4 regions of the Massilia haematophila genome follow, and region 2 is predicted to be linked to each of the others. Evidence: predicted binding sites of a transcription regulator. Region 2 holds the regulator's gene; each other region holds the start of a gene.
The links. The regulator sigma-54, encoded in region 2, starts transcription at its own class of promoters, with help from an activator protein. The targets are predictions, from matches to a motif close to TGGCANGNAANCTGCTTT.

Region 1 (7,857 bases), 2.4 Mb from region 2:
TCGAGAACAGCCAGGCCCAGTGGTTCTGGCGGACGTTGAGCAGCACGGTCGTCACCGCCAGGGCAAACGAGACCAGTTCGAGGGGCGTGGTGCTGAAACCGAGGACGGCGAGTGTTTCGTTCATTCGGGCGTGTCGATGGGAAGGCGGGGCCGTGCGCGGACGGATCGAGGCTGCTGCATGGCGTACTGCATCGCGGCGGCAGGTCAGCGGGCGATTATGCGAGCTGGCGCCCGAATGCGCAAGCCGAACCGTCCGGTTCCGGACACCCCTGTTCGCAGCCGGGCAGCGCCAGGCGGGTATGCCGGACGTGTTCCCGCAATCCAGCATAAAAAAACCGCGGCCGGATCGCTCCGGCCGCGGTTCTTCGATCGATCCAGACTGCTTATTTCTTCGGATACTTGATCGTCATTTCCTTCAGCAGGTTGTCGGCGCCGTCGACCTCCTTCATCACCCACAGCATGTAGCGGATGTCGACGTGGATCGCGCGCGTGATCGCGGTGTCGAAGTACCAGTCCTTGGTGATCGACTCGTAGGTCGAGTCGAAGTTCAGGCCGACCAGTTCGCCGCGCTTGTTCATCACGGCCGAACCCGAGTTGCCGCCGGTGGTGTCGGCGCTCGACAGGAAGTTGACCGGCACGGTGCCCAGCACCGGGTCCTTGAACGCGCCATAGCGCTTTTCCAGCACCGCTTTCTTCAGCGTTGCAGGCACCAGGAACGGGTCCTTGTCGGTTTCCTTCTCGAGGATACCCGCGACGGTCGTGAACGGGCCCTTGACCAGGCCGTCGCGCGGCGCGTACGGCGACACGGTGCCGTAGGTCACGCGCAGGGTCGAGTTGGCGTCCGGGTAGACCGGTTTACCCTGCGACTTCTTCCAGGCGATGACGGCGCTCATGTACTGCGGGATGGTGCGGTCCAGGTTGCCGTCGATGTCCTTGCGGCGGTTCTCGAGCGCGTCGGCGACCTCATTCAGGCGCACGGCGAGCTGGATGAAGGGATCGTTCGACTTGCGGAAAGCATCGACGTCCGCGTTCATCCAGGCCAGGCGCTTGGCGGTGTCGGCCAGCTCGGTGCCCTTGTAGAAGGCGTCCAGGCTGGCGGCGTTCGGCGCCAGGGCGTCCAGGCCCTGCGGACGCAGCTTCTGGTCGATCTTCGCATAACGCGTCAATGCGGCGGCCCAGCGCGCCTGGTCGACGTCCGGCACGAAGGACTGCTCGAGGCGGGTCAGGCGCGCCTTGATGAAGGACAGGTCGCGTTCCTGGTAGCCGGCGTCGCGCTGGGCGTCCGGCTTCTGGCGCTCCTGGGCCAGGCGGTACAGGGTGCGCGCGCTCTTGAGCAGGTCGCTATGCGTAGCCTCGGCATAGGCCGCTTCCTCGCGCGACAGCGCCATGTCCGACGCGATCACGGCGTCCAGGTCGGCCAGCAGGTTGCCCGCGCTGCCGTTCTTGCCGTACCAGGCGCGGAACTCGGCGTCCTGCACGTCCTTGATGGCGGCGATGTCCTTGCGCGCGAAGCCGTCGAGCAGGCCCTGGGTCTTCTTCAGCACGTTGTTCAGGCTCTTGGCGACGCTGGCGTAGCGCACGTCCCAGGCGGCGTTGCCGCGGGTGGCGGCAGCGATCACGTCGAGGTCGGCGGTGATGGTCGCGACCTTGGCCGGGTAGTCGACCTCGCGCGCGAAGCGGATTTCCGACGGCAGCTTGTAGCGGCTGGTGCGGCCCGGGTAGCCGGCCAGCAGGATCGGGTCGCCGTTCTTCAGGCCTTCGGCGGACACCACCAGGAAGTCCTTCGACTTGTAGGGCACGTTGTTCGGCGACGGATCGGCCGGGCGGCCGTCGGGGCCGACGTAGGCACGCAGGAAGCTGTAGTCGCCGGTCTGGCGCGGCCACTCGTAGTTGTCGATGTCGCCGCCGAAGTTGCCGATCTTGTCCGACGGCGCGTGCACCAGGCGCACGTCGCGGATCATCAGCTGCTTGATGCGGTAGTACTCGAGGCCGCGGTGGAAGGCCGGCACCGAGCAGCGGTAGGCCTTGTCGCTCTCGCACTCGGCGATCAAGGCCTTGATGCGCGCGGAAATCGCTTCGCTGCGCTCGCGCCCGCTCATGCTGCCGCCCAGGCCCTTCAGCACGCGATCGGTGACGTTCTCGACCTTCTCGGTCACGTACACCAGGGTGTTCGGACCGCCCGGCAGTTCCTCGGCGCGGGTCTTGGCCAGGAAGCCGTCGACGATGTAGTTCTTTTCCGCGGTCGAATTGCGCTGGATGGCGCCGTAGGCGCAATGGTGGTTGGTGACCACCAGGCCGTCCGGCGACACGAACGAGGCCGAGCAGCCGCCCAGCGAGACGATCGCGCTCATCGGATGCTTCGACAGGTCGGCCAGCTTCTCGGCCGGCATCGTGATGCCGATGCGTTTCAGTTCGGATTTCAGCTGCGGCAGCTGGTGCGGTTGCCACTGGCCTTCGTCGGCGACGGCATGGGCGGCCACGCCGATCAGGGCGACGGGCAGGACGATCGATTTGAACAAGGTAGGACCCCGGATGAGTTGGAACAAGCGCGAGTATAGCCCTTGGCCGGGGCCGGAAAAAGGTTTTTCGCCGTCCATACAGGATGCATGGAGCGTACCGCGTGCCCCGCAACTCGTGCATTCTGGCTAGAATGGAGGATTGCCCGCCGGGCTGGCATTTCGAAGGAACGCCATGGGACGCCTCGCCACCCTCCTCTCCACCCTCGCGCACAAGCTCGCGCTCGACGCCTATACCGTGGCGCTGCTCGGCATGGTCGTGCTGGCGAGCTTCCTGCCCGCCAGCGGCCAGGTCGCCGTCGCGCTGGGCGACGTCACCACGGTCGCCATCGGCCTGCTGTTCTTCCTGCACGGCGCCAAGCTCTCGCGCGAAGCCATCGTCGCCGGCCTGATGCACTGGCGCCTGCACCTGCTGGTCCTGGCCTCGACCTTCGTCATGTTCCCGCTGATGGGCCTGGCCATGAAGCCGCTGGCCCTGGGGCTGCTCACGCCGGACCTGTATCTCGGCATCCTGTTCCTGTGCGTGCTGCCCTCGACCGTGCAGTCCTCGATCGCCTTTACCGCCATGGCGCGCGGGAACGTGGCGGCGGCCGTCTGCAGCGCCTCGGCCTCGAACTTCCTCGGCATCTTCCTCACCCCCATGCTGGTCGGTGCGCTGATCGTCAGCGACGGCGGCGCGGCCGGCGGCGGCTCGGGCTGGTCGCAGGTGCTGAGCATCGTCGAACAGCTGCTGCTGCCCTTCCTTGCCGGCCAGTTGCTGCGCCCCTGGATCGGCGCCTTCATCGACCGTCACAAGCCGGTGCTGCGCTACGTCGACCAGGGTTCGATCCTGCTGGTGGTCTACACCGCGTTCTCGGAATCCGTGACCGAAGGCCTGTGGCAACACGTCTCGGGCTGGACCCTGTTCGCGCTGATCGGCGTCAGCTGCCTGATGCTGGCGATCGCCCTGGGCCTGGCCACCTGGACCAGCCGCCGCGCGGGCTTCTCGAAAGAGGACGAGATCACGATCGTGTTCTGCGGCTCGAAAAAGAGTTTGGCCACCGGCGTGCCGATGGCCAAGGTGCTGTTCGCGCCTTCGGCGCTGGGGATGATCATCCTGCCGGTGATGCTGTTCCACCAGATCCAGCTGATGGTCTGCGCCGTGCTGGCGCAGAAGTGGGCAAGGCGCGCCGAGTGAGGCTTGCCTGAGGCTTACTGCTGGCGGCGCCGGCGGACGGCGTACAGTGCGCCCAGGCCGCCCAGCAGCATCGCGGTGGTGGCCGGCTCCGGCACGGGCGACGGCTCGCCCGGGGTGGCATCGAGGTCGGTGACCGTCAGGGTGTAGACGCCGGTCCCCAGGTACTGGGTCAGGTTGAAGGTGCCGAGCTTGAAGGTCGGCGTGTATTCGGAACCGGTGTAGAGCTGGAGGCCGTCGGTGCTCAGCAGGAGCGTGTCGCCGTACCAGTCGAGGATCTCCATGCCGCCGCCGATGGAAGCGTTGAAGAAGGTCAGGTCGGCCACGTCGAACCACGAACCCGGGAAGTTACCGAAGACGTCATAGACGGTGAAGCCGAGGCCGGGATAGGGAACATCCGACGCGAGGGTGGAGTCCAGCTGCCAGCTGGCGTTGTAATCGCCGGTGAGATCGAACTGGTACAGCCCCGCATTCGCCACGCCTGCCGAGAAGAACATGACGGCAGCAGCTGCTTTTTTCAGACTTTTCATCAGATTCATTGCGCATTCCTGTCAAGTGAATGGTCGTTATCCCGACCGGTGATGGTAGTTTCGGGAGCAATGCGAGGGATGTCACACTGATACCGAGGGTAAAACATCGTGCAATACCATTCGTTAGCAGGAAATGTGCCTGAGAGAAAATATTTATAAAAAACAATGAGTTATGATAATTGCCCGAAAATTAATAATATTTTCGTAAGATTTCTCGACAGGATATGGCGAAAGAAAAGCAGGTACGAGGTCCGGCTCTCGGACCTCGCCCTTGAATCCAGTCTTAGAAGCGGACCTTGACGAAGGCCGAGGGGCCGGTCAGCTTCAGGTCGAGGTCGGCAGTGCGTTCGCCATTGCGGTGCAGGTCGATCTTCTGGATGCCGTAGTCGAGCATCAGCGAGACGTTGCGGGCGGCCAGCCATTCGACGCCGGCGGCGCCATTGTAGACGTGGCCCTCGACCGTGCCGCCGTTCTTCTTGACGCCGCCCGCTTCGGCGTACAGGCGCACCTTGTCGTTCAGGGCGTAGCGCCAGGCCAGCTCGATCGTCGGCGCCCAGACGCCATCGCTGGACGAGCCGCTGCCGCTCCAGGTATAGGTCTCGGGCGGGTTGGATGCGCTCACCTGCGCATCGGCCGAACCGGAAATCTTGGCGCGCAGGTAGGCCGCGCCCAGGCCGACGCCGAACACGCTCTTTTCCTTGCCGAACCACAGCTTGTACGCCAGGCGCGCCATCTCCAGGCGCAGCTTGGCGTCGGCCTCGATGCTGCCGCTCACCGGACGGCCTTCGTACACGGTGTCGCCGTCGAGCGTGGCGCCGTAGCCTTTGCTGAAGCGGAAGTAATCGAAGGACAGGCCGTGGCTGTCGCCGAACAACAGCTCGGCCTTGGCGCGCGGCAGGCTCTCGTGGCCGATCTTTTCGTCGGGCGTGTCGACGCGGCCGTAGCGGGTGTCGCCGCCGAGGTGGATCTCGGGATCGGCATAGAAGGCGCCGCCGGAAATGCTGATACGGTCCAGGGCCGGCGATTGCTGGGCCTGGGCCATGCCGGCCGTCGCGGCGCCCAGCAGGATGGCGCCCTTGACGGCATTGACGACGATCTTGTTCAGGGAGGGGCGGACGGCGCGCGTGGCTGGGCTGGACATGGGTTCTCCAATAGAAAAGTGTTGTTCAAAAAATGTCCGCCAGACTTTGTCTGGCGCGACAACACTTTTATTATCGCCAATATCATATTAACAACGCGCACGATTGCTGACCTTGCGGTCAGCAATCGTGCGCCCGCCTCGCCCCTTCCCTCCCTTCACTCGATGCTGACCTCCTTGCGGTTGTCGCGCGACACCCGGTCGATCATCTTGTTGTAGGGATCGACGCCGACCTCGAACGGTTGTTCCTTGACCGTCACGGTCAGCACCGGATTCGCGCCCGAGAGCGCACGCTTCTCCAGCAGCAGCACCTTTTCGTCGGCTTCCTTGGCGCCCCTGGCGCGGGCGAAGACGCCGACTTCCACCGGTTCGTCGTAGGCGCGCGGGTTCTCCTTGCCCTTGCCGTCGGCCTCCGTCTTGGCCAGGTGCAGCTTCATGGTCACGTCCCACTGGCCGTCGCTGCGCTTCTTCGCGCTGGCCTCCAGCACGCGGTTGTCGTAGAAGACGATCTTCTCGAACAGGTCGGTGATCAGGGCCTGCTTCGATGGCGGGGCTTCGGCGCGGATATAGTCGACCAGCTCGGCGGAGGTAGCGAACGGCGACTCCTGGTAGCCCTTGTCCTGCAAGAAGCGCTTCAGGGCGCGGTTCAGGGCTTCTTCGCCGATCTCGTCGCGCAGGCGGTAGAAGACCAGGCTGCCCTTGCGGTAGTGGATGTAGGCCTGGTTTTCCACCCGCACCAGCGGCAGTTCCTCGATCAGCTCGCCGCCGCGCGAACTCAGGTAACGATCGAGTTCGTAGCGCAGGAAGCGGCGCATCTGCTGGCGGCCATATTCCTTCTCCATCACCATCAGCGCCGAGTATTGCGACAGCGATTCGATCAGCATGCTCGATCCCTGCACGTTGGCGGCGGTCACCTGGTGGCCCCACCACTGGTGCGCCATTTCGTGGGCCGTCACGTAGAACACGTAGTCGATGGCGTCCTTGTCGCGCAGGTCGGCGATGAAGCCGATCGACTCCGAGAACGGGATCGTGTTGGCGAAGGACTGGGCGAAGCTCTGGTAGTTCGGGAACTCCAGGATGCGCACCTGCTTGTGCTGGTAGGGCGTGAACCGGGTCGTGAAATAGTCCAGCGACTTCTGCGTGCCCGCGATCATCCGGTCGACGTTGTAGGCGTGCTTCCTGTCGTGGTAGATCTCGATCGGGATGCCCTTCCACTCGCCCTTCTTCACCGCCCAGTCGGCCGACAGGTAGGCGAAGAACGGCATCATCTTCTGGTCCATCCTGTACTGGAAGTAGTTGCGGCCGTTTTCCTTCCACGACTTCTGCAGGTAGCCCGGCGCCAGCGCGACCTGGTCGCCGCTGGTCGAGACGACGGTCTCGAAATCGATCCAGTCCGCATCCTGGCCGAACATGGTGTTGGCGCGCGCCGCCTTGTCTTCCAGCTTGGCCATGCGCTCGGGTTCGCCCAGGCCGCGCTTGCGGCGCTCGTTACGGTCGGTCAGCTCGCCGCCCGGCTGGTAACCGATCTGCGGGAAGAACTCGCGGTTGTTGAAGAAGGTGCCGTTCAGGTTGATGGTATCGGCCGTCCCGCCGTTCGTGAAGCCCGGACGGCGCACGTCGACCGCGAAGTCCAGCGGCAGGCGGGCGCCGGGCGCCAGGGCCTGGTCCAGCTTGATGATGGTGAAGCCGAACTTCCTGTCGTCCAGCTCGACCTTGTGCGCGGGCAGTCCCGACAGGGTGGTCGCGACATCCGGGTTGCGCTGCAGGCGCAGCGTGTCCAGCGGCTTGCCCGTCTTGTTCTCCAGGACGTAGCGGCCCCGGATCGCGACCCGGCGCTCCTCCGGATAGATATCCACGTTGGCGCGCACGTCGACGATCTTCGCGTGCGGCAGGTCCTTGTACTTGCGGTAGGTCTTTTCGTACTCGGCCTGCTTGTCCATCGCCACGTTGCCGGCCTCGTAGCGCGCCAGGGTGTTCGTGTTGTGGAGGATCCATGCGCCGACCCCGGCGAATGCGATGCCGCAGGCCGCCAGCGCCACGCCGGAAGGCCCCTTCAGGCGCTGGCCGGCCGTGCGCAAGCGGGTGCGCCAGTCGACCGACAGGCCGCGTACCCAGAAGGCCTGGGCCACGATCAGGGCTGCCACGGTGAACAGGGTCCAGTACAGCGCGAACCAGGCCCAGCCCGCGAGGAAGTGGCCGTAGCCGTTCATGTCCGAGTACGGCGTGCGCGGCAGGCCGCCGATGTTGTACAGGTTGTGGTCGAAGTGCATGACGAGGGCGACGACCTGCGACACCATCAGGACGATCATCAGGGCGTAGCCGGCGAACTTGTTGTTCGTGACCACCTGCAGGACGATGGCGATCAGGCCCAGGAGGATGAAGGGAACGCTCGAGACCAGCATGCCCTTGGCGTAGAGCGCCAGCTCGACCGGGGCGCCGCCCCTGACCAGCTGGATCGCGATCGCGGCCAGGACGCCGGTGAACAGGAAGGCCAGCACC
Region 2 (7,857 bases):
CCCACTTCACTCGCGAAGCCGGCCGCGAATCCACGGATTGCGTCGACCAGTTGCGCGCCGGGCGTCGACGCGATCAAGGCCGTCAACGCGCCCAGCTGAGCGCCGGGGACGTGCACGTCCGCCAGGCCGACATACAAGGCATCCGCAGCGCCGATGGTCAGGCCGGTGAGACCGAGGTAGTTGCCCAGCTGGCCAGGCGCATGCGACAGGAAATGGCTGCCGCCGACGTCCGGGAACAGGCCGATGTTCACTTCCGGCATGGCCATCTTGGTGCGGTCGGTCACGATGCGCAGTCCGGTGTCCGGGCCGCCCTGGGCGATGCCCATGCCGCCGCCCATCACGACGCCGTCCATGACCGAGATATAAGGCTTCGGATAGAAGTGAATCAGGTGATTCAGGGCGTATTCTTCGGTGAAGAAATCCTCGAGCAGCGCGCTACCGCCCATCGGCGTGGCGTGGCCGGCTTCGTGGAAGAAGCGGATGTCGCCGCCCGCGCACAGGGCTTTTTCGCTGCTGCTGGTGATCACGACCGCGTCGACCCTGCTGTCGTCGCGCCAGGCCAGCAGCACCTCGGTCAGGCGCCGCACCATGTCGAGCGATAACGAGTTCAATGCTTTCGGACGGTCGAGGGTGATCGTGCCGGTGCCGTTGGCAACGCGGGTCAGGACGAAGTCGGTCATGGTCGGTCCGTGGTAGAAAAAACACGCATTCTACCGAAGGACGAGACAACTGGGGTATTGACGGCGCGGCAAGAAATGAACATGCCGGAAATGAAAAGGGCGCCATGGGCGCCCTCGTTCAGACGGTGCTTGCCGGCCTGTCAGGCGACGGCTGCCTCTCCGCCTTCAGGGCGGCGCTTGAGCGCCTCGTGACTATGATTCTGCAGGATGGTTTTGTATTTCATCACCTGCCGATCCAGCCTGTCCATCAACAGGTCGATCGCCGCGTACAGGTCTTGCGCAACGCTTTCCACGTGCACGGTCTTGCCGGACATGCGCACATTAATCTCGGCTTTCTGCCTTTTGTCTTTTTCGGTGAGATTGTCGATCGCGAGGATCACGTGGGAGTCGATCACTTGATCGAAATGGCGGGTAATGCGTTCGAGCTTGTTCTGTACGTATTCACGGATGGCGGGGGTTACGTCGAGGTGGTGACCGCTGATGGTGAGATTCATACACACTCCTTTGAAGATGTGGCGGCTGCCGCGCCGCGCCACAAGGAAGCGCGAGGGTGCCGCCGTTACAAGGATTTGCGGAGACTAACGGGAGGAATTTTCAGTGCTTCACGGTACTTGGCAACCGTGCGGCGTGCGATGACCATTCCTTGTTCACCGAGCATTTCCGCGATCTTGCTATCGGATAATGGGTTCTTGGGGTCTTCTGCTCCTGTCAGTTGCGCGATGAGAGCCCGGATCGCCGTCGAAGACGCTTCGCCCCCCGCTTCGGTGGCGACGTGGCTTCCGAAGAAATACTTCAACTCAAACATGCCGTGCGGGGTCAGCATGAATTTCTGAGTTGTGACACGAGAAATTGTGCTCTCGTGTAGTCCTAGTGTATCAGCTATCTCACGAAGCACAAGGGGCCGCATGGCAACCGCGCCATGGCTGAAAAAGTTCCGCTGACGCTCAACGATTGCCTGCGATACACGCAGGATCGTGTCGAAGCGCTGGCGCATGTTCTTGATCAGCCACTTCGCTTCCTGCAGCTGCGCGCTCATCTGGCTTTCGCCCTTGCCCTGCTTGAGCAGGGCCGCGTACATGTTGTTCACGCGCAGGCGCGGCATCACGTCCTGGTTCAGCATCACGCCCCAGCCGTTCTTCGTTTTCCGGACAATTACGTCCGGAACCACGTAGTCCGAGGTGCTCGAGGCGAAGGCCGCGCCGGGATGCGGATTGCACTGGCGGATCACAGCCTGGGCTTCGCGCAGGTCTTCGTCGTCGCAGTCGAGCGCCTTTTTCAGTTTGTTGAATTCGCGCTGCGCGAACCAGGTGAGATATCCCTCGACGATCTTGAGGGCCATGCGCCGCGTCACCAGCGGCACGCCAGGCATGGCGCGGATCTGCAGCGCCAGGCATTCGGCGGCGCTGCGCGCACCCACGCCCACCGGATCGAGGCTTTGCACCAGCGCCAGCGCGCAGCGCAGCTCGTCCATCTCGACCTCGAGCTCCTCGGGCAGGCGCGCGTGGATCTCATCCAACTGCTCTTCCAGGTAGCCGTTGTCGTCGATGGCGTCGATCACCAGTTCGGCCAGCGCGCGGTCGCGCATGCCCAGTCCCGTCACCCGCACCTGTTCCGACAGGTGCTCGCGCAGCGTGACGCCGGCCGCTTCCAGCTGCGGGCGGCCATCCTCGTCCTCGCCGTTGCCGGCGCCACGTCCGGGTTCGCCCCAGTCGCCATCGCCGCGGTCGGCATCGCGCTCGCCATCGGCGCCCGCGGCGTCGAAACCGTCCACCGCTTCGCCGTTCGCGGCCCCCTCTTCCGCGCCGGGCGCGGCCGGCGCCTCGCCGCTGCCGGGCGCACTGTTGATGGCGCCGTCGGCGAGCAGGCGCACCGAGTGGTCGAGCGGATCGTCGAGCCGTTCGAGCAAGGGATTGTCGGACAGGATCTGTTCGATTTCCTGGTGCAGTTCCAGCGTCGACAACTGCAGCAGGCGGATCGATTGCTGAAGCTGCGGGGTGAGCGCCAGGTGCTGCGAAGTCCGGAGTTGCAGGGATTGTTTCATCGCTTGTTGCTGCCAGGTTGTCGCTTCGTGATTGCTACGATTGCTACATGCGGAAGTGCTCGCCCAGGTAGACGCGGCGCACCGATTCGTCGGCGATGATGTCGTCAGGGCGGCCCGAGGCCAGCACGGCGCCCTGGTTGATGATGTAGGCGCGGTCGCAGATGCCGAGCGTCTCGCGTACGTTGTGGTCGGTGATCAGGACGCCGATGCCGCGCTCCTTCAGGAAGCGCACGATGCGCTGGATCTCGATCACCGCGATCGGGTCGACCCCGGCGAAGGGTTCGTCGAGCAGCACGAAGCGCGGATTGGTGGCCAGCGCGCGCGCGATCTCGACGCGGCGGCGCTCGCCGCCCGACAGCGACAGCGCCGGGTTCTCGCGCAGCTTCTCGATCTGGAGTTCGGCCAGCAGCGAATCGAGGCGCTCGTTGATCGCGTCCTTCGAGAGCGGCTTGCCGTCGTCGTTGCGCTGCAGCTCCAGCACGGCGCGGATGTTGTCCTCGACGGTGAGCTTGCGGAACACCGAAGCTTCCTGCGGCAGGTAGGACAGGCCCAGCACCGCGCGCCGGTGGATCGGCAGGCTGGAGATGTCGGTGCCGTTGATCTCGATCGACCCGGCGTCCGACGGCACCAGGCCGACGATCATGTAGAAGGACGTGGTCTTGCCGGCGCCGTTCGGGCCGAGCAGGCCGACGACTTCGCCGCAGCCCACTTCCAGCGACACGTCGCGCACCACCAGGCGCTTGCCGTAACTTTTCTGCAGCCCCCGGACCACCAGGGTGCTGCTCGTGCTTGCATCTTTCATGTTTACTTTCCTGCGGGTGCTGCCGCTGGCGCCGGTCCGGTGCGGCGCGGCGCGATGATCAGGGTGCCGCGGCCGCCGCCGACCTTGCTTTCGCCGCTCGCGTCGTTGCGCACGGCGGCCACTTCGCGGCGGTTGTCGTAGGAGATGTAGGCGCCGTTCAGTTCATTGGTCAGGCGGCCGTTTTCCAGTTCCTTGACGACGGCTTTCGAGAACAGCTTCACCAGTTCCTGGCGCTCGTCGTACTCGATGCGCTCGGCCTGGCCCTCGACCCACATGTCGCCGGCGCCGTCGCGCTTCTGGCGGAAGGTCGCGACGCGTCCGGGGCCCGAGGTCAGGGTGACGCTCATGTAGCCTTCCGGCGTTTCCTTGACCAGCGCGCGGTCCGACTTCATGGTGAGCGTGCCGCGCGTGAGGACCACGTTACCGGTCAGGATGCGGGTCTGGGTCACCTCGTCGATGTCGAGCGAATCGAAGTTGACGACAGCCTGCTTGAGCGAGTCGGCGCGTTCGGCCGAAGCGGACAGCGACAGCAGCGTGAGGACGGCGGCAGCGAGGATTTTTTTCATGTTGGGTGCTCGTTCCTTGTGTTGTGTAGGTCAGCGCTGGCGCGGCGGATAGACGATCTGGCCGCGGCCGAGTTGCAGCTTCTGGGTCGGGTTCTCGGCCACCAGGCCGACGCTGTTCACGGTCGACGCGCCGAGCTCCATCCGCACCGGACGGTCGGTCTTGACGATCTCCTCGTCGGCCAGCACGGTCAGCGCACTGGTGCGCGCGCGCATCCCTTCCGATGCCGGCGTGGCCGGGCGCACGATGTCGACGTTGTCGATCAGCTCGATCCGGTTTTCCTGGTGGTGGATCTGGGCGCGGTCGGCGTGCATGGTCATGCGCGGACGCCCCGGCGCCATGCTCTCGACCACCGGCTTGCTCACCTCCGAGACATCGTTCAGCGGATGATGGGCCAGGCGCTCGCCCGACAGCAGGTAGCGCGGCTGGCCGCTCTCGGTCATGCGCACCACGCTGAAATTCTCGACGATGTAGTCGGGCTCGTTCCCGGCATTGCCGAGATTGTCCGCGTCTTCCGATTGCAGGGCCTGCAGCAGCCAGAAGCTGCCGAAAGCGAAGAACACGGCCGTGAGCATCAGCGCCAGCAGCTTCCAGCGGTGCGAGGTCCGGCGGTTGACGAGGGTCGCCATGGCTCGTTACCCGAAGTACGGCGCCAGCGCCTGTTCGTAGGTGCCCTGGGCGCGCATCACCATGTCGCACACTTCGCGCACGGCGCCGCGCCCGCCCGGCGCCTTGGTCACGTAATGGGCGCGGTACTGCACGTCCGGGTGGCCAGTGGGCACGGTGACGGCGAAGCCGACCCTGGTCAGCAAGGGCAGGTCGATCACGTCGTCGCCGATGTAGCCGCACTCCTCGGCCGTCACGCCGGTCTGCGCCAGCAGCTCGGCAAAGGCGACGCGCTTGTCGTGGAAGCCCTGCCAGACGTGGTTGATGCCCAGGTCCCTGGCGCGGGCGTTGACGATCGGCGACTTGCGCGCGCTGATGATGGCGGTCTGCACGCCGGTCTTCTGCAGCAGCTGGATGCCCAGGCCGTCGAGGACGAAGAAGGTCTTGGTGACCTCGCCGTCCGGTCCGTAGGTCAGGCTGCCGTCGGTCAGGATGCCGTCGACGTCGAAGATCATCACTTTCACGCGCGCGGCGCGCTGCATGTGTTCCAGTGCGGTGATCACGCTACTCATCAGATTACCTTTGCGCGGGTCAGGTCGTGGATGTGCAGGGCGCCGACCAGCTTGCCGTCCAGGTCGACCACCAGCATCTGGTTGATGCGGAATTCTTCCATGATCGCCACCGCGTCGACCGCCAGCTGCTCGGGATGCACGGTGCGCGGGTCCAGGTGCATGACGTCGCGAATGCTGATGTTCGAGAAGTCCTGCACGCGCTCGATCAGGCGGCGCAAGTCGCCGTCGGTGAACACGCCGATCGGGCGCCGGTCCGCATCGACCACGGCGGTCATGCCCATGCCCTTCTGGCTCACTTCCAGCAGGGCCCGCGCCAGCGGCGTCTCGGGCGTGACCGACGGCACCGCCTCGCCGCTGCGCATCACGTCGCGCACGTGGGTCAGCAGGCGCCGGCCAAGGGCGCCGCCCGGGTGCGAGCGCGCGAAGTCTTCCTCGCGGAAGCCGCGCGCGTCGAGCAGCGCCACGGCCAGGGCGTCGCCCAGGGCCAGGGTGACGGTGGTGCTGGCGGTCGGCGCCAGGTTCATCGGGCAGGCTTCCTTGGATACCGAGATGTCGAGGTGCACGTCGGACAACAGCGCCAGGCGCGATTGGGGCTTGCCGGTCATCGCGATCAGGGGCGTGCCCATGCGCTTGACGACCGGGAGGATATCCATCAGTTCCGACGATTCGCCGGAGTTCGAGATCGCGATGAACACGTCCTGGGCGGTGACCATGCCCAGGTCGCCGTGGGCGGCTTCGCCCGGATGCACGAACATCGCCGGGGTGCCGGTCGAGGCCAGGGTGGCGGCGATCTTGCGCGCGATATGGCCGGACTTGCCCATGCCCGAGACCACGACGCGGCCGGTGCAGGCGTACAGCGTGGCCACCGCGCGCACGATGGAATCGTCCACGCCGAGGCGGTCGTGCAAGGCCTTGACCGCGTCGGCTTCGATCGCGAGGGTCTCGCGCGCCAGTTCCATCACGCGGCGGGACTGGTTCTCGTCAAAACTGTTCTGCATTGTTTTTTCATCGGTTACACTCATCCCGGAAGTATAAACGAATTGCGAAAGCAAAAAACTTGCCAGACGTATTAAACAACGCTCACTGCGAACGCTCACTGCGCGTAAAAGAAACGAACGAATGGCATCCGGACTCGAACTGACTCTTCTCCTGCTCGGCAGTGCGGTGCTGGGCGTGGTCGCCTTCCGCAGCCTGCACCTGCCGCCGATGCTGGGCTACCTGGCCGTCGGTGTGCTGATCGGCCCGCACGCGCTGGGCCTGGCCTCGGATACCGCCTCCACCCACGCGCTGGCCGAATTCGGCGTCGTGTTCCTGATGTTCTCGATCGGGCTGGAATTCTCGCTGGCCCAGCTGCGCGCCATGCGCCGCATCGTGTTCGGCCTCGGGCTGGCCCAGGTGGTGCTGACCATCGTCGCCGCGGTCGCCGGGGCGCTGCTGCTGTCGATGTGGATCCCGGCCCTGAAGGTGAGCTGGCAGGCCGCGTTCGCGCTCGGCGGGGCGCTCGCCATGTCCTCCACCGCCATCGTGGTGAAACTGCTCACCGAGCGGCTGGAGCTGGAAAGCGAACACGGACGGCGCATCATCGGCATCCTGCTGTTCCAGGACCTGGCCGTGGTGCCGCTGCTGATCCTGATTCCCTCCCTGGCGCGCGATCCCGAAGACCTGGCCGTGACCCTGGCCTGGGCCGCCGTGAAGGCGGCCGCGGTGCTGGCGCTGCTGCTGTTCTTCGGCCAGAAGCTGATGCGCAACTGGTTCACCCTGGTCGCCAAGCGCCGCTCGCAGGAGCTGTTCATGCTCAACCTGCTGCTGGTGACGCTGGGCGCGGCCTGGATCACCGAGCGCGCCGGCCTGTCGCTGGCGCTGGGGGCGTTTGTCGCCGGCATGCTCATTTCCGAAACCCAGTTCAAGCACCAGGTCGAAGAAGACATCAAGCCCTTCCGCGACGTGCTGCTCGGCCTGTTCTTCATCACCATCGGCATGCTGCTCAACCTGCGCATGGTGCTCGAGCACTGGTGGCTGGTGCTGCTGTTATTGGTGGTGCCGGTGCTGCTGAAGTTCGCGCTGATCGCGCTGCTGGCGAAAGCCTTCGGCTCCACCGATGGCGTCTCGATGCGCACCGGCCTGGCCCTGGCGCAGGCCGGCGAATTCGGTTTCGTGCTGCTCAACCTGGCCTCCGGCTCGAAGCTGATCGATCCCTTCCTGATGCAGCTGGTGCTGGCCTCGATGGTGCTGTCGATGCTGGTCGCGCCTTTTGTCATCGCCAAGTCGGACCGGATCGTGATGAAGATCGCGGCCAACGAATGGATGATGCAGTCGCTGCAGCTGACGCAACTGGCCAGCCGCACGATGGCCGCGCAACAGCACGTGATCATCGCCGGCTTCGGGCGCAGCGGCCAGAGCGTGGCGACCTTGCTGTCGGACGAGAAGCTGCCCTGGCATGCGCTCGACCTCGACCCCGAGCGGGTGCAGGAAGCGCAGGCGGCCGGCTCGAACGTCTCGTATGGCGACGCCGGCCGGCGCGAAGCCCTGATCGCGGCCGGCATCAACCGCGCCAGCGCCTTGGTGATCACCTTTGCCGACACCCGCGCGGCG
Region 3 (7,857 bases), 1.1 Mb from region 2:
TTCTGGCAGTAATAAGTGGTGAGCATTCATGGTCCGAGATCGAACGTAATGTCCAGCGATTCTTGGCGCCTCCAACGCCTGAGGAATAAGACAGGACGCAAGCTTCAGCCCATTTAGCGACGCGGTTTTCTGTCTAGCCAGAAAGTGGGGGAAGTTATACCGCAGTAACCCAAATCCCGCGTCGTCTCGCCTTCCTGCCTATGCTACATCCCCGGCGTGACGCCAGCTCCGCCGGCCGCTACGCGCCACCCATCTCGCGCGAATTGGCGTCGGTGCGGAACAGGATCGGTTGCAGTTGCTGCCGCTGTCCATCCTCCTGCGTGCGCCGCGCATGCATCACGACGGCCTGCACCTCGCCGTGCCGCGGCGATTTCGCGCATACGGGGTCCGCGTTGTCGGCGTCCCCCGTCATCGCATAGGCCTGGCAGCGGCAGCCGCCGAAATCCTTGTCCTTGTCGGCGCAACCGCTGCAAGGCGACTTCATCCATGCATCGCCACGGTAGCGGTTGAAGGCGCCGCTGGCGTACCAGATATCCTTGACGCTGAACGCGCGTACGTTGGGGAAGGCGATTCCCGGCAGGGAGCGGGCGGCATGGCAGGGCAGGGCGGTGCCATCGGGGGCGATGCCGAGGAAAACCGAGCCCCAGCCGTTCATGCAGGCCTTCGGCCGCTCTTCGAAATAATCGGGCACGACGAACAGGATGCGCATCCTGTTCCCGATCCGGGCGCGCCAGGCGTTGACGGTCGCTTCGGCCTGCGCCAGCTGCTCGCGCGTCGGCATCAATTGCGCCCGGTTGACCAGGCCCCAGCCGTAATACTGGGTGTTGGCCAGTTCCAGGTACTCGACCTCCATCTCGAGCGCCATCGCGATGATCCTGTCCACGTGGTCGAGGTTGAACCGATGCAGCACGACGTTCAGCACCATCGGATAGTCGTGCTGCTTGATCAGCCTGGCCACACGCCGTTTGAGGTCGAACGTCTTGGTGCTCGACAGGAAGTCGTTCATCTCGCGGGTCGAATCCTGGAACGAGAGCTGGACGTGATCCAGCCCGCGTTCCTTCATGCGGCCCAGGCGCGCCTCCGTCAGGCCGATCCCGGACGTGATCAGGTTCGTATAGAAGCCCAGCCGGCGGCCTTCGCCGACCAGCTCCTCGAGATCGTCGCGCAGCAGCGGCTCGCCGCCCGAGAACCCGAGCTGGGCCGCACCGAGCTGGCGCGCCTGGCGCATCACGTCGAACCATTCTTCGGTCGTCAGCTCGGCGCGGTGCTTCGCGTAGTCGACCGGGTTGTAGCAGAACGGGCAATGCAGTGGACAGCGATAGGTCAGCTCGGCCAGCAACCAGAGCGGCGCGGAGATCGCAGGGCGGGACAGGGCGGGGCCAGGAGTCGGGGCGTTCATGGCTGCAAGTGACCGAGCCGGCTTCAGGCGATCCAGCCGCGTTCGCTGGCGGCGCGCAGGAAATCGTCGACGTCGCCCTGCAGGCCGCTGCAGTTGAACGCCTGCTCGAGCTCGCCGACGATGGCCGGCGCCGTATGCTGACCATCGCAGCGCTTGAGGATCTCGGCCGCGCTCTGGTTCAACTTCACCATTCCTTCCGGATACAGCAGCACGTAGTTGCCTTGCGCCTCTTCCCACTGCATGCGGAACAGGCGCGACAGGGCGGGTTTGTCGGGGACGATGTTCATGGGGCACCTTGGTTATGGATAAGCTTTTTCGATGGCGTCGAGCATCGCCCACAAGATGTCGAGCTTGAACTGCAGGATCTCGAGCGCGCGCTCCTGCTGGGCACGGGTCGTGAAATGATCGAGCGTCACTTGCAGGCCATGTTCGACGTCGCGTTCGGCCAGCGATATGCGGCTGCGGAAATACTGCAGGCCCGCGGGGTCGATCCAGCCGTAGTGGATTGGCCAGTTGGCCAGCCTGTCCTTGTGGATTTTTGGCGCGAACATCTCGGTCAGCGACGAGCAGACCGCTTCCTGCCAGGGGACGCGGCGCGCGAAGTTGACGTAGGCATCGACGGCAAAGCGCACACCGGGAACCACATGGCGTTGCGACCACAGGGCCTCGCGCGCGAGGCCGACCGCCTCGCCCAGCCGCACCCAGGCTTCGATGCCGCCTTCGTTATCGTCCCAGCCGTCATGGTCGAGGATGCGGCGCACCCATTTGCGCCGCGTTTCGCGGTCCGGGCAATTGGCGATGATGGCGCCGTCTTTCTGCGGAATGTTGACCTGATAATAGAACCGGTTGGCGACCCACCCGCGGATCTGGTCCTCGCGCAGCAGGCCTTCGTTCATCTTCACGTTGAACGGATGATGGATGTGGTAACCGGCTCCACGGTCGCGCAATTGCGCTTCGAACTCGCTGCGGCTCCAGGGGACGGCAACAGTCATAGGTCGATCTCCATGCCGTCGAACGCGACCTCGATGCCGTGGCGCGCCAGGAGGACGCGTTGCTCGGAGTCCTCGTCCAGGATCGGATTGGTGTTGTTGATGTGAATGAGCACCTTGCGCCGCTCGCCGATGCTGTCGAGTACGGCAATCATGCCGGCCTCGCCCGACTGCGGCAGGTGCCCCATGTCGGCCGCGCGCTTTTTCGAGAATCCAAGGGTGACCATTTCGTCCGCGCTCCAGAAGGTGCCGTCGACCAGCACGCAATCCGCGTGGCGCAGCGCAGCCTCCACCGGCGGGTCGATCGCACCCAGGCCCGGCGCATAGAACACCGACTTGCCGCTTGCCACGTCCTCGATCAGCAGGCCGATGTTGTCGCCAATTTCAGGGCGCTCCCGATGCGGCGAATACGGCGGCGCCTTGCTGCTAAGCGCAAGTGGCGTGAAGCGGATGCCTTCGATGCCCGGCACCTGCGTCGCCGGCAGGCGCTTGATGCTTGCCGCGTCGCTGCCGACGGCCAGTTCATGCCAGCGCACGCCACAGTAGTGGGACAGGACCGGCGCCAAAGGCAGCGTATTGTTGAGTTCATGCCAGACCGGGGCCGTACAGTAGAGGGGCAGCGGTTTTCCTTCCCGTAGCATCAGCAGGCCGGTGACGTGGTCGATCTGCGCGTCCATCAGCATCACGGCGGCAATGCCGGAGTCGCGCCGGGCACGCTCCGGCTGCAGCGCCGGCATGGCGCGGATCTGCGCGAGGATGTCCGGCGAAGCGTTGATGAGCACCCAGTCCTGGCCATCGGCGGACACCGCGATGGAGGACTGCGTGCGCGCCGTCGCCCGGATGGCGCCGCTGCGCAGCCCGCTGCAGTTGCGGCAGTTGCAGTTCCACTGGGGAAAACCGCCTCCAGCTGCCGAGCCCAATACGATGATTTTCATAGGCGGATCATAGGCAGATGCGTCAGCCGGCGGCGGCGCCCGGGGCGGCGGCGCCATGGCCGGCCTTGACGCTTGCTAGCGATTGGCGATGTACAGCGTGATTTCGAAACCAAAACGCCAGTCGATGAACTCGGGCTTACTCCAGGTCATGATCGTCTCCTTAAATGATTGAATGCGCCATTCCGATTGCGCCAGCAGGCGGCTCGACTGCGAAGCTGGCGATTCGTGCAGTCACGAGGCAATAGGCAATACCCATGCCACCTGCGCGCTGGGGCGTCGTGGAATTGTGAATGGCGATAATCGCCTGATCAGGTGTGCCAAAGTTGAACAGTGGTATTGCAGAACTGACACATGTGCTACGTGCGTGGGCAATTGGATGGCGAAATGTGGCCGTCATTCAGGAGCAGATGCTGCGCGCCTTCATCAGCGCATCGCAATCCTGTGCCGACGCGCTGGCGAAGAGCGCCACGGTGGTCCAGCGCCAGTCGATGGAGCGCTTTGCCGTTGCGAACTGCAAGGTGGCCGGCCTGATGGGGCAGGCACTCACGCAGGATGGAAAGCATGCAGCCGGCGAGATGAAGCCTGCCCGCGCCGCCGTGTCCATGCCGATCGGGTATGTTGATACTTGGTACTTGGAAAATATGTAATGCTCGTCCATACTCGGGTCGGACGACGATCACGTCGTCACACTCGCTGAAAAGGACCCTGATATGCGAATCTTGCTTCCGGCAGTGGCAGTTGTGGCGTCGTTGGCCGCTTGCGGTGGTAGCGGCGAGGGAAACGCCGATACCAAACTCGCCGGCACCAAAATCGTCCCCGGTACCAAAGTGTTCAAATCGATGGACTCGCTGCAGTGCAGCGGCGGTGGCGTCCCGCTCTCAGCCCTGCAAGCGCAACTGGCTGCGGCCAACATCCAGGTCCAGGCTGCCGAGTGCGGCAACGATGGCCGGCCCACCCCGGCGGTATGCGGTGTCTCGGATGGCCGCATCGGGATCTTCGAGATCCCGGTCGACCAGGGCGCGGCAGCTGCCGCAGCCGGCTTCAAGCCCTTGACTACCTTGCCGGACGCAAAGACGATTCCTTGCGCGTAAAGGGTCTTGGCGGGACTGGCCGAACGACGACTAGATCGCCGCCGTCCAGTCGCCCGACTTGCCGCCATGCTTCTCCAGCACCCGCACATTGGTCATGACCATGCCGCGATCGGCCGCCTTGCACATGTCGTAGATCGTCAGCAAGCCGACCTGCACGGCGGTCAGCGCTTCCATCTCGACCCCGGTCTTGCCATGGGTCTCGACCTGCGCGCGGCAATGCACGCTGTTGTTGGCGCCATCGACCTCGAAGTCGACCGCGACGCGGGTGATGGCCAGCGGATGGCACAGCGGCACCAGGTCGCTGGTGCGCTTCGCGCCCATGATGGCGGCGATGCGGGCGATGCCGAGCACGTCGCCTTTCCTGGCGTTGCCCGACTGGATCAGCGCCAGCGTCTCGGGCTGCATGCGGATGGTGCCGGCCGCCACCGCGATGCGGTGGGTCTCGTTCTTGGCGCCGACGCCGACCATGTGGGCCTGGCCGCTGGCGTCGAAATGGGTGAGCGGGGAGGCGGCGGTCGGGTTCGGATCGGTCATTGTCTGTCTGTATGGCTGGGTAAGAAAGTGTTTCGGTCCGCGGCAAAGTAGTCGTGGATGGGGTTATCATAGCACCGTGAAACCGATGACCCATCCTGCGTTGCCGCCCGCATCCGCCCGCTGGCGCCGTTCGCTGGCCGTCCTGCTCGTGTCGGCTGCGACCGGTTTCGCCTGTGCCTCGGCGGCCGGGCAATCCCTGAACGTTGCCGCGTCCGCGCGCCTGCCCACCCTGGGCGACACCGCGCGCGAAGACCTGTCGCCGATCACCGAGCGCAAGCTCGGCGAGGAGATCATGCGCCAGATCCGGCGCGACCGCGACTATCTCGACGACGACCAGATCCTCGATTACCTGAACCATTTCGGCGGCGCCCTGGTCGACGCCGTGCCCGGCGCGCGCGGCGAGACCGGCGCCGACTTCGGCTTCTTCGCCGTGCGCGACCCGGTGCTGAACGCCTTTGCGCTGCCCGGCGGCTTCATCGGCATCCACTCGGGCCTGTTGATCGCGGCCCAGACCGAGTCCGAGCTGGCCTCGGTGATGTCGCACGAAATCGGCCACGTGTCGCAGCGCCATATCGCGCGCATGATCGGCCAGCAGAAGCAGGATGCGCTGCTGCCGCTGGCCGCGATGGTCCTGGCGGCGCTGGCCGCGAAAGCCAACCCGGATGCGGCGATGGGCGTGCTGATGGGCGGGCAGGGCCTGGCTGTCGACCGCCAGCTCAGCTTCAGCCGCGATGCCGAGCGCGAGGCCGACCGCGTCGGTTTCCAGATCATGAGCGCCGGCGGCTACGACACCTCGGGCATGGTCGCCTTCTTCAAGCGCCTGCAAAGCGCGAACAAGATCTACGGAGAACTGCCGGCCTTCCTCAGCAGCCACCCGCTGACCGGCGAGCGCATTGCCGACATCCAGTCGCGCATCCGCGAGACCCCGCTGCGCCAGCGTGCCGATGCGATCGAGTTTCACCTCGCCAGGGCGCGCGCACGCGTGCTGCAGGACGGCAGCACCACCGGCCTGCGCGACACCCGCATCACTTTCGAATCCCAGCTGAACCAGCCGCAGCGCCAGCAGCAGGTCGCGGCCCAGTACGGTCTTTCCTTCCTGGCGCTGAAGCAGGGCGACCTGGCGGCCGCGCGCAGCTGGCTCGACAAGGCGCGCGCTAGCATGCAGCCGCGGGAAGGTGTGTTTTCTGCCGCTCCGGCCAGCGATGGCGGCGCCATGTTCGCCGGGCTCGATCTCGAGATCAAGCTGGCGCCGGGCCAGCCGAAGGAAGTCGCGCAGCAGGCCCTGAAGGATGCCGAGCAGGCCGTCAACCGTTATCCGCTGTCGCGCGCGCTGGCGCGCCAGTATGCGGATGCGATGATCTCCGCCGGCAAGTACGACGACGCGACGCGTTACCTGCGCGACCAGGTGCGCCAGTACCGCGAGGATCCGAAACTCCACGACCTGCTGGCGAAAGCCTATTCGCAGCAGGGCAAGATCGCCTTGCAGCACATGTCGCTGGCCGAATCCTACGTGCTGGCGGGCGCCCTGCCGGCGGCGGTGGACCAGCTCAACCTCGCGCGCAAGGCGAGCGATGTGTCCTTCTACGACCAGTCCGTGATCGACGCGCGCGAACGCGAGATCCGGGAGCGCCAGCGCCAGGACAAGGAACTCGAAGAGAAGGTGAAATAAGCGCGTGCGTCCAGTTGTCCTGCCCATGAAGATGACCATCGACGTCTCCGGCGAGACCGTCGAGTACGTCATGGCCGGCAGCGGCAGTCCCGCCATCGTGCTGGTGAATGGCACGGGCGGGCCGGTCGACGCCTGGTTCAAGATCTTTGCCGCCCTGGCCGGCGAGCACTGTAGCTTCGCCCACAGCCGCCCCGGCATCGGCGCCAGCAGCAAGCCGGTGCGCGCCCAGACGCTTGATGAAATGGTCGAGGCGCTGCGCGACGTGCTGGAAGCGGCCGGCGTGCCCCAGCCCTATGTGCTGGTCGGCCATTCCTTTGGCGGACTGGTCGTGAACCTGTTCGCGCGCCTGTATCCGGAAGAAGTCGGCGCTGTCGTGCTGCTGGAGGCGATCAGCCCGGACGACCTGCGCGTGCTGCCGCGGCACGAGAGCATGCTGCAGCGCGGCCTGAAGGCGCTGGGCGAGCGCCTCATGCCGGCCCATCCGCTGGCCGAAACGCGCCACGTCGACCAGACTCTGGCCGAGCTGGAAGCGGCGCCGCCGTTTCCGCCGATTCCCCTGTACGTCGTTACAGGCGAAAGCCATCCGCTGCGCTGGGCCACGCCGGCCGCGCAGCGCGAGGCGCGGGCGCGGCACCAGAAGGACTTGGTGAAATTGTCTCCGCTGGGCAAGCAGGTGATGGCAAAGGAGAGCGGGCATTTTCCGCAGTTTTCCGAGCCGGAGCTGGTGCGGTCGGTGATCAGCGAGGCAGCGAAGATGGCGTGGCGGGATGATCGGGCCGGTCAGGCGTGAAACTGTCGAAGCGATTGCATGCCGGGTCTGGAAGCGCCGACGCGGATGTGACGCCAGGTTGCGGGAAGCGTATCAAGCCTGCGCGGGCGTGCGCACGAACCCAAAGCGCTGCGGCAGTTCCTCACGCTTGATGCGCTCGACCGGCACCTGTGCGCCACGATAGCGCAGCGTCATCGCTTCGTTCCCGCCTTCGATCCAGGCCATCAATGCCTCGTCCCCGGCCAACTTGCCGTCCAGCTCCAGACCTTCGAACAACTGCGCCACGTCGCGGTCATCGACCTGGGCCACGATCTCGCCCGCCTGCACGATCGCCTCGCCGGCTTCGGTCAGGTACAAACGCTCGATCGCAGGAATCGACGCCCCGGTCTGCACCACCATGCCTTGCGCCGGATCGGTGCGCGCAATGAAAGGTGTGCTTTCGAGATTCACGTACACGCGCTGCGGCCCGTT
Region 4 (7,857 bases), 150 kb from region 2:
GCTGCACGTGCATCTCGCCAGCCAGGCGCCCAAGGTGCGCATCCACTACCGCACCGCGCCCACCGCCAGCGCCCTGCAGTGGCTGACGCCGGCCCAGACCCTGTCCGGCAAGCGTCCCTTCATGTTCAGCCAGTCGCAGTCGATCAACGCGCGCTCCTGGGTGCCGGTGCAGGACACGCCGTCGGTACGCTTCACCTATACGGCGCGCATCGAGGCGCCCGAGGGCCTGCGCGTGGTGATGAGCGCCGACAACGACCCGAAGGCCACCGGCAAGGGTGGCTGGAAGTTCAACATGCCGCAGCCGATTCCATCCTACCTGCTGGCGATCGGCATCGGCGAGCTGGAAGCGCGCACCCTGGGCGGCCGCACCGGCGTCTACGCCGAACCGCAGCGCATCGAGGCCGCCGCCTATGAACTGGCCGACACCGAGAAGATGGTCGAAGCCGCCGAGTCGCTCTACGGCCCGTATCGCTGGGGGCGCTACGACATGCTGGTGCTGCCGCCTTCGTTCCCGATCGGCGGCATGGAAAACCCGCGCCTGACCTTCCTGACGCCGACCATGATCGCGGGCGACCGCAGCCTGGTCGACCTGATCGCCCACGAGCTGGCGCACAGCTGGTCGGGCAACCTGGTGACCAACGCCTCGTGGAAGCACTGGTGGCTGAACGAAGGTTTCACCACCTACGTCACCACGCGCATCCTCGAAGTCCTGTACGGCGAAGAAGTGGCGCTGATGAACCTGCAGCTCGAGCAGGAAGAGGCGATCGAGTCGCTGAAGGACATCCCGCCGGCGAAGCAGGCGCTGCTCACGCGCGACCCGGACAACGGATCCGCCACCTACACCGACGAAGGACTGGCCTATCCGAAGGGCGCCTGGTTCCTGCGCACCCTCGAAGAGCGTGCCGGCCGCGCCGTGTTCGATCCCTTCCTGCGCGGCTGGTTCGACGGCCATGCCTTCCAGAGCGTCACCACCGACCAGTTCGTGGCCTACCTGCGCACCAACCTGCTGGCCAAGCATCCGCAGGTGATGAGCGAGACCGAACTGGCCGAGTGGCTGCACGGCCCCGGCATCCCGGCCAGCGCGAAGTACGCGAAGTCGCAGCGCCTCAGCGCCCTCGACGCGACCACCGCCGCCTGGCTGAAAGGCGAGCTGCCGACCGTCAAGCTCGACACCAAGGGCTGGACGGCGGCTGAATGGATGAAGTTCCTGAACGATATCGACAACAAGACGGATGCCGCGCGCCTGAAGGAGCTCGACGCCGCCTTCGGCCTGGCGAAGACCGGCAACAAGGAGGTCGCGTTCCGCTTCTACCGCGCGGCCGTGCACGCCGGTTACCGCGACGTCCGCCCGCAGATGCAGGAGTTCTTGATGAGTGTCGGCCGCCAGAAGTTCGTGGTGCCGCTGTACACGGCGCTGCGTGCTAATACGGAAGATCGCGCCTGGGCGGAAACGGTCTATAAAGCGGCGCGCGAACGCTACCACCCGGAGACGCAGAGCAGCGTCGACAAGACGATGGCCAAACAGTAAAAAAGGACACCAGAGTGCAGAACATGAAACACCTCGCAGCCGCGATCCTGATCGCCTTTTCCGCCGCCGGCGCCTGCGCGTCGGCTACCGCGCAAACGGCGGTCGCGCCGCCGATCGCGCGCCCGGCCGCGTCAAACTACAACCTCGAACAGGACGTCAACCGCACCATGAAGGCCTTCGACGTGCCGGGCATCGCGATCGCCGTGGTCAAGGACGGACAAGTGATCGCAGCGCGCGGCTTCGGCGTGCGCAAGCTCGGCGAGCCGGCGAAAGTCGACGGCAAGACCCTGTTCGAGATCGCCTCCAACTCGAAGGCCTTCACCGCCGCCGCGCTGGCGATGCTGGTCGACGAGGGCAAGCTGAAATGGGACGACCCGGTCGTCAAGCACCTGCCGGACTTCCAGATGTACGACGCCTACGTCACGCGCGAGATGACCGTGCGCGACCTGCTGACCCACCGCAGCGGCCTGGGCCTGGGCGCCGGCGACCTGTTGTGGTGGCCGACCACCACCTTCAGCACCGACGAGATCATCGAGAAGCTGCGCTACATCCGCCCGGCGACGAGCTTCCGCAACAGCTACGCCTACGACAACCTACTGTACATCGTCGCCGGCAAGATCATTGCCCGGAAGTCCGGCAAATCCTGGGGCGACACGGTGCGCGAGCGCATCCTCGCACCGATCGGCATGAACACGACTACCACCAGCCTGCTTGAGAACGAGGGCAACCCGAACGCCTCGAACGCGCACAGCAAGGTCAAGGACAAGATCACGGCCGTCAAATCGATGCCGGTGGCGAACGCGGTCGGCGCGGTGGGCATCAACACGAATGCCGAGGACATCGCCAAATGGATGCAGGTGCTGCTCGATAACGGCCGCGTGGCCGGCGCCAAGGGCGCGGACGGCAAGGAGCTGCGCCTCTGGTCCGACGCCCAGGCGCGCGAGATGTGGACCGCGCAGACGCCGATGAAGATCAACACCCCGAAGCCGCCCCTGGCTGCAACGAAGCCGAACTTCTACGCCTACGGGCTGGGCTTCCAGCTGCGCGACTATAAAGGCCAGCTGGTCGCCATGCACGGCGGCGCGCTGCAGGGCTTTTATTCGCGCGTGCTGCTGGTGCCGGAATCGAAGCTGGGCATTGCCATCCTGACCAACGCCGAGAGCGGCGGCGCACTGAGCGCCCTGCAGTACCGCCTGCTCGACCAGTACATGACCGGCGCTACGCCGACCGACTGGATCAAGCTGGTCGCCGACCTCGAAGAGGAAGCGCATGCCAAGGAACTGGCGCGCCTGAAATCGGCCACGGATACGCGCGCGTCGGGCTCGAAGCCGTCGCTGGCGCTGGCGTCGTATGAAGGCCAGTACGAGGACCCGTGGTATGGCATCATGAACATCAAGCGCAACGGCAACAAGCTGCGCATGTCGTTCTCGCGCACGCCGGACCTCACCGGCGAGATGGAGCACTTCCAGCACGACACCTTCATCGTGCGCTGGAAGGAGCGCAACTTCAACGCCGACGCCTACGTCACCTTCTCGCTCGACCACGACGGCAGCATCGACAACGTCAAAATGAAGGCGGTGTCCGAGGAAACCGACTTCAGCTACGACTTCCACGATTTGCTGTTCAAGCCGGTGAAGGCAAGCGCGAAGAAATAAAGTGAAACGGGCCGATGGCCCGTTTTTTTATTGTTGGTGTTTCCCTGTAACGTCGCTTCATCGGTGAACGTGCTTGGAACGCTTTGCGGACCGTAGGGTGGGCACCCCGTGCCCACGCGGAACGCGATGTCATCGGCGGCCGTGTTCTGGACGCGCTGCGGGTGTCGAGACAGCGTGTCTCATGGAGCACACGCTAACGCCTCTCCCGGGAGACTGCCAACTCTGCGCGGAATGCCGGCATCAAATAGGAGCAGCACGCATCACGCTTCCGCGTGGGCACGGAGTGCCCACCCTACGCCATCGTCACCGCCATATCGAAAACGGGGCCATCGGCCCCGTCCTCTTTACTGCTTCACGAACTTCAGCGTCATGCGATCGCTCTCGCCGACCGCCATGTATTTTTCGCGGTCCTTGTCCTTGTTTGCCAGCACCGGCGGCAGGGTCCACACGCCTTTCTCGTGATCCGCCTTGTCCTTCGGATTGGCGTTCACTTCCGACTTGCCTGCCAGCTTGAAGCCGGCGCTTTCGGCCATCCGGATCACATACGCTTCGTGCACGTAGCCGCTCGAGGCCTTGTCGTCCTGCTTCATCGAAGCAGGCAAACGGTGGTCGACCACGCCCAGCACGCCGCCCGGTTTCAAGACCTTGTGGATTTCCTTGAAGGTGGTCTTCACCGCCTCGTCGCCGTTGCCGACCCAGTTATGCAGGTTGCGGAAGGTGAGCACCATGTCGACGCTGTTCGGCGCGGCGATGTCGTAGCGGGTCGGCGGCTCGAACACGCTGGTGACGACCTTGTCGTACAGCGCCGGGTTCGAGTCGAGCTTCTTCTTGAACGCTTCCCCGTAACGGTTGCCGGGCGCAATCGCCTGGCCCGCGCCGATCAGCTTGCCCTTGTCGCGCAGGTAGGGCGCGAGGATCTCGGTGTACCAGCCGCCGGAAGGCACCAGTTCCACCACCGTCATGTTCGGCTTGATGCCGAAGAAGGTGAGGGTTTCGTAGGGATGGCGGTAGACGTCGCGTGCGCGGTTGCTCTCGGCGCGGTGCTCGCCGGCGATGGCGGCTTTCAGCGCGTCGTCGGCCTGGGCGGCGCCGGCGATGCCGGTGGCCAGCAGGGCGGCCAGGATCAGTCGTTTCATGGGTCTAGGTCTCCGTGTGGTTGCGTGTGCTTGCAAGTGGTTGCGGGCCCGGCAGCGCCGTCGCCGTCGCGCCCGATGATCCGGCAAGCCATCTTGCCAGTCAAGCAAATCCACGCGCGCACCCCAGGCGCATGTCAATACGCCAGATAGGACGTATGTACTGTCCGCATCCCGTACGAGCGGACACTCGGACACGCCATGGACGTCCGCATGGACTGGACATTTCGAAATACGCCCGGCTGGTACAAAGATTGCCTATCCAAAATCTTTAGTTGCTGATAATGTTTAGCAGTTTGCCGTCGCGCTCGCCGCGACGACAGCCACGAGTTCTACATATACATACGCGGCTTGCCCGTGTGCGCGCCGCCCCCGAAGCAGGTTGAATTCAGGAGACACAATGGAACGTCGTACCTTTCTCAACATCGGCACCATCGCATTTGGTTCGATGCTCATCCCGGTCGCCGGACGCGCGATCGCGGCCGAGGAACTGATCAATCCCATGGCCGCATCGGCCAAGAAGGCGCTGGCCGACATCGCGCTGAACGCCGCCACCAAGGCCGGCGCTTCCTACTGCGACGTGCGCATCGGCCGCTATCTGAACCAGTTCGTCACCACCCGCGACCTGAACGTCGAGAACGTCGTCAATACCGAGTCGGCCGGCGTCGGCGTGCGCGTGATCGCCAACGGCGCCTACGGTTTCGCGGCCACGTCCGACATGACCGCGGACGGCATCGCCGGTGCCGCGCGCCAGGCGGTCGCGATCGCCCGCGCCAACGCCAAGCTGCAGTCCGAACCGGTGCAGCTTGCACCAGTGAAGGGCATCGGTGAAGTCGCGTGGAGCACGCCGATCAAGAAGGACTGGCGCACCGTGCCGATCAAGGAGAAGGCCGACCTGCTGATCGCCGCCAACAAGGCTGGCATGGACGGCGGCGCCAACTTCATGCAGTCGATGCTGTTCCAGGTGAACCAGCAGAAGTATTTTGCCTCGACCGACGGCTCCTACATCGACCAGGACCTGCACCGCCTGTGGGCCCCGATCAGCGCCACCGCGGTCGACAAGACGACCGGCAAGTTCCGCTCGCGCAGCGGCCTGGGCGCACCGGTCGGCATGGGCTACGAATACCTCGACGCCCGCCCCGAGCACAAGATCAAGGCCGCCGGCGGCGTCGCCACCCTGTACACCGATTCCTACGACATCATCGAGGATGCGCGCGCCGCCGGCCGCGACGCCAAGAAGAAGCTGACCGCGAAATCGGTCGCCCCGGGCAAGTACGACCTGATGCTCAGCCCCGAGCACCTCTATTTGACCATCCACGAATCGGTCGGCCACCCGACGGAACTGGACCGCGTGCTCGGCTACGAGGCGAACTACGCCGGCACCAGCTTCGCCACCCTCGACAAGTGGCAGTCGAAGAACTTCAAGTACGGTTCGCCGATCGTCAACATCGTCGCCGACAAGACCACCCCGGGTTCGCTCGGCGCGGTCGGCTACGACGACGAAGGCGTGCCCTGCAAGAAGTGGGACATCGTCAAGGACGGCATCCTGGTCAACTACCAGGCCACGCGCGACCAGGCTCACATCATCGGCGAGAAGGAATCGCACGGCTGCTCGTACGCCGACTCCTGGAGCAACGTGCAGTTCCAGCGCATGCCGAACGTCTCGCTGGCCGCCGGCAAGAAGAAGCTCACACCGGACGAGATGGTGAAGGACATCAAGAAGGGCATCTACATCGTCGGCGAGGGTTCGTTCTCGATCGACCAGCAGCGCTACAACTTCCAGTTCGGCGGCACCCTGTTCTACGAGATCAAGGACGGCAAGATCGGCCAGATGCTGGAGGACGTCGCCTACCAGGCCAACACCCAGGAATTCTGGAATGCCTGCACTTCCATCTGCGACGAGCGCGACTGGCGCATGGGCGGCTCCTTCTTCGACGGCAAGGGCCAACCGCCGCAGATCAGCATCGTGTCGCACGGTTCGTCGACCGCGCGCTTCAACGGCATCAACGTGATCAACACCGCTCGCAAGATCGGCTAAGGCAGGGAACGACATGACCATCTTGACCCAGGAACAAACCAAACGCATCTGCGACCGCGTGATGTCGCTGTCGAAGGCCGACGAGTGCATCGTCAGCATCGGCGGCAAACGCGCCGGTAACATCCGTTTCGCCCGCAACGCCGTTTCCACCGCCGGCCTGACCGACGACACCAGCCTGACCGTGCGCGTCGCCTTCGGCAAGCGCCAGGGCACCGCCAGCATCAACGAGTTCGACGACAAGTCGCTCGAGCGCGTGGTGCGCCGCGCCGAGGAGCTGGCGCGCCTGGCGCCGGAAAATCCGGAATTCATGCCGGCCGTCTCGAAAGCCGAATTCCGGGCCTCGAACACCTTCGTGCAGAAGACCGCCGACATCGACCCCGAGATCCGCGCCCAGGCCGCCGCCTACAGCATCGAGGCCTGCCGCAAGAAGGGCCTGGTCGCCGCCGGCTTCCTGCTCGACACCACCTCGTTCGAGACCATCGCCAATTCCAACGGCGTGTTCGGCCACCAGGCCCTGACCTCGCTCGACTTTACCTGCACCATCCGCACCGAGGATGGCCGCGGCTCCGGCTGGGTCAAGCGCTCGGCGCGCGACCTGGCCCGCTTCGACCCGCGCGAAGCGGCCGACGTCGCCATCGAAAAGGCGCTGCGTTCGGTCGATGCGAAAGCGCTGGAACCGGGCCGCTACACCGTGGTGCTGGAACCGGCCGCCACCAGCGATTTACTCGCCTTTATGTTCAACGGCTTCGACGCGCGCCGCGCCGACGAGGGCCGCAGCTTCCTGTCCAAGGCCGGCGGCAAGAACCGCCTGGGCGACAAGCTGTTCGACGAGAAGGTGAACATCTGGACCGACCCGTGGAACCCGGACGTGCCCGTGCTCCCCTGGGACAACGACATGCGCGCGCGCGAACGCGCCGCCCTGATCAAGGACGGCCGCGTGGCCGCGATGGATTATTCGCGCTACTGGGCCCAGCAGAAGAACGCGCGCTCGATCGGCAGCCCGGGCAACTTCATCATGGGCGGCACGGACAAGACCACGGCCGAGCTGATCGCGAATACCAAGAAGGGCGTGCTCGTTACCCGCACCTGGTACATCCGCATGGTCGACCCGCAATCGGTGGCGCTGACCGGCCTGACCCGCGACGGCACCTTCTACATCGAGAACGGCAAGATCAAGCACCCGATCAAGAACTTCCGCTTCAACGAAAGCCCGGTCACGCTGCTCAACAACATCGAGGAGATCGGCAAGCCGGTGGTGATCGGTGGCGACGAAGGTCCGGACCCGATGGTGATCCCGTCGATGAAGGTGCGGGATTTCAACTTCACGTCCCTCTCGGACGCGGTGTAAGAGTAGGCGCTGGCGCGCTTTTGTAGGGTGGGCACTTGTGCCCACGCGGATTGAACTTCAGAACAGCCGCGAATTCATTAGCGCCGATACGGGCGCCATGCGGAACGGTTTCGACATGCAAGCGCCGTACCGCGTGGGCTCAAGAGCCCACCCTA

Region 1: a site for sigma-54 is predicted at 4,344-4,361, ahead of ACFOPH_RS10670 (PEP-CTERM sorting domain-containing protein). Genes of this name have one in related genera too.
Region 3: a site for sigma-54 is predicted at 3,566-3,583, ahead of pqqA (pyrroloquinoline quinone precursor peptide PqqA). Genes of this name have one in related genera too.
Region 4: a site for sigma-54 is predicted at 4,560-4,577, ahead of ACFOPH_RS20420 (TldD/PmbA family protein). Genes of this name have one in related genera too.

The regions. Positions count from the first base shown of each region.
Region 1 is NZ_JBHRVV010000001.1:2,397,373-2,405,229, forward strand. Features, by position in the region: gene pnuC (nicotinamide riboside transporter PnuC) at 1-124, opposite strand, end outside; gene ACFOPH_RS10660 (S46 family peptidase) at 384-2,519, opposite strand; gene ACFOPH_RS10665 (bile acid:sodium symporter family protein) at 2,692-3,693, shown strand; gene ACFOPH_RS10670 (PEP-CTERM sorting domain-containing protein) at 3,708-4,229, opposite strand; gene ACFOPH_RS10675 (hypothetical protein) at 4,504-5,361, opposite strand; gene ACFOPH_RS10680 (M1 family aminopeptidase) at 5,517-7,857, opposite strand, start outside.
Region 2 is NZ_JBHRVV010000001.1:4,766,051-4,773,907, reverse strand. Features, by position in the region: gene ACFOPH_RS21160 (enoyl-CoA hydratase/isomerase family protein) at 1-680, opposite strand, end outside; gene hpf (ribosome hibernation-promoting factor, HPF/YfiA family) at 821-1,174, opposite strand; gene ACFOPH_RS21150 (RNA polymerase factor sigma-54) at 1,240-2,721, opposite strand; gene lptB (LPS export ABC transporter ATP-binding protein) at 2,765-3,523, opposite strand; gene lptA (lipopolysaccharide transport periplasmic protein LptA) at 3,526-4,089, opposite strand; gene lptC (LPS export ABC transporter periplasmic protein LptC) at 4,120-4,716, opposite strand; gene ACFOPH_RS21130 (KdsC family phosphatase) at 4,723-5,265, opposite strand; gene ACFOPH_RS21125 (KpsF/GutQ family sugar-phosphate isomerase) at 5,265-6,287, opposite strand; gene ACFOPH_RS21120 (monovalent cation:proton antiporter-2 (CPA2) family protein) at 6,385-7,857, shown strand, end outside.
Region 3 is NZ_JBHRVV010000001.1:3,692,859-3,700,715, reverse strand. Features, by position in the region: gene ACFOPH_RS16395 (hypothetical protein) at 1-89, shown strand, start outside; gene pqqE (pyrroloquinoline quinone biosynthesis protein PqqE) at 239-1,399, opposite strand; gene pqqD (pyrroloquinoline quinone biosynthesis peptide chaperone PqqD) at 1,423-1,686, opposite strand; gene pqqC (pyrroloquinoline-quinone synthase PqqC) at 1,699-2,391, opposite strand; gene pqqB (pyrroloquinoline quinone biosynthesis protein PqqB) at 2,388-3,323, opposite strand; gene pqqA (pyrroloquinoline quinone precursor peptide PqqA) at 3,399-3,473, opposite strand; gene ACFOPH_RS16365 (hypothetical protein) at 3,710-3,970, shown strand; gene ACFOPH_RS16360 (hypothetical protein) at 4,034-4,414, shown strand; gene moaC (cyclic pyranopterin monophosphate synthase MoaC) at 4,445-4,948, opposite strand; gene ACFOPH_RS16350 (M48 family metalloprotease) at 5,034-6,617, shown strand; gene ACFOPH_RS16345 (alpha/beta fold hydrolase) at 6,622-7,407, shown strand; gene ACFOPH_RS16340 (DUF2946 family protein) at 7,480-7,857, opposite strand, start outside.
Region 4 is NZ_JBHRVV010000001.1:4,616,330-4,624,186, forward strand. Features, by position in the region: gene ACFOPH_RS20405 (M1 family metallopeptidase) at 1-1,528, shown strand, start outside; gene ACFOPH_RS20410 (serine hydrolase) at 1,552-3,183, shown strand; gene ACFOPH_RS20415 (class I SAM-dependent methyltransferase) at 3,528-4,319, opposite strand; gene ACFOPH_RS20420 (TldD/PmbA family protein) at 4,717-6,354, shown strand; gene ACFOPH_RS20425 (TldD/PmbA family protein) at 6,368-7,702, shown strand.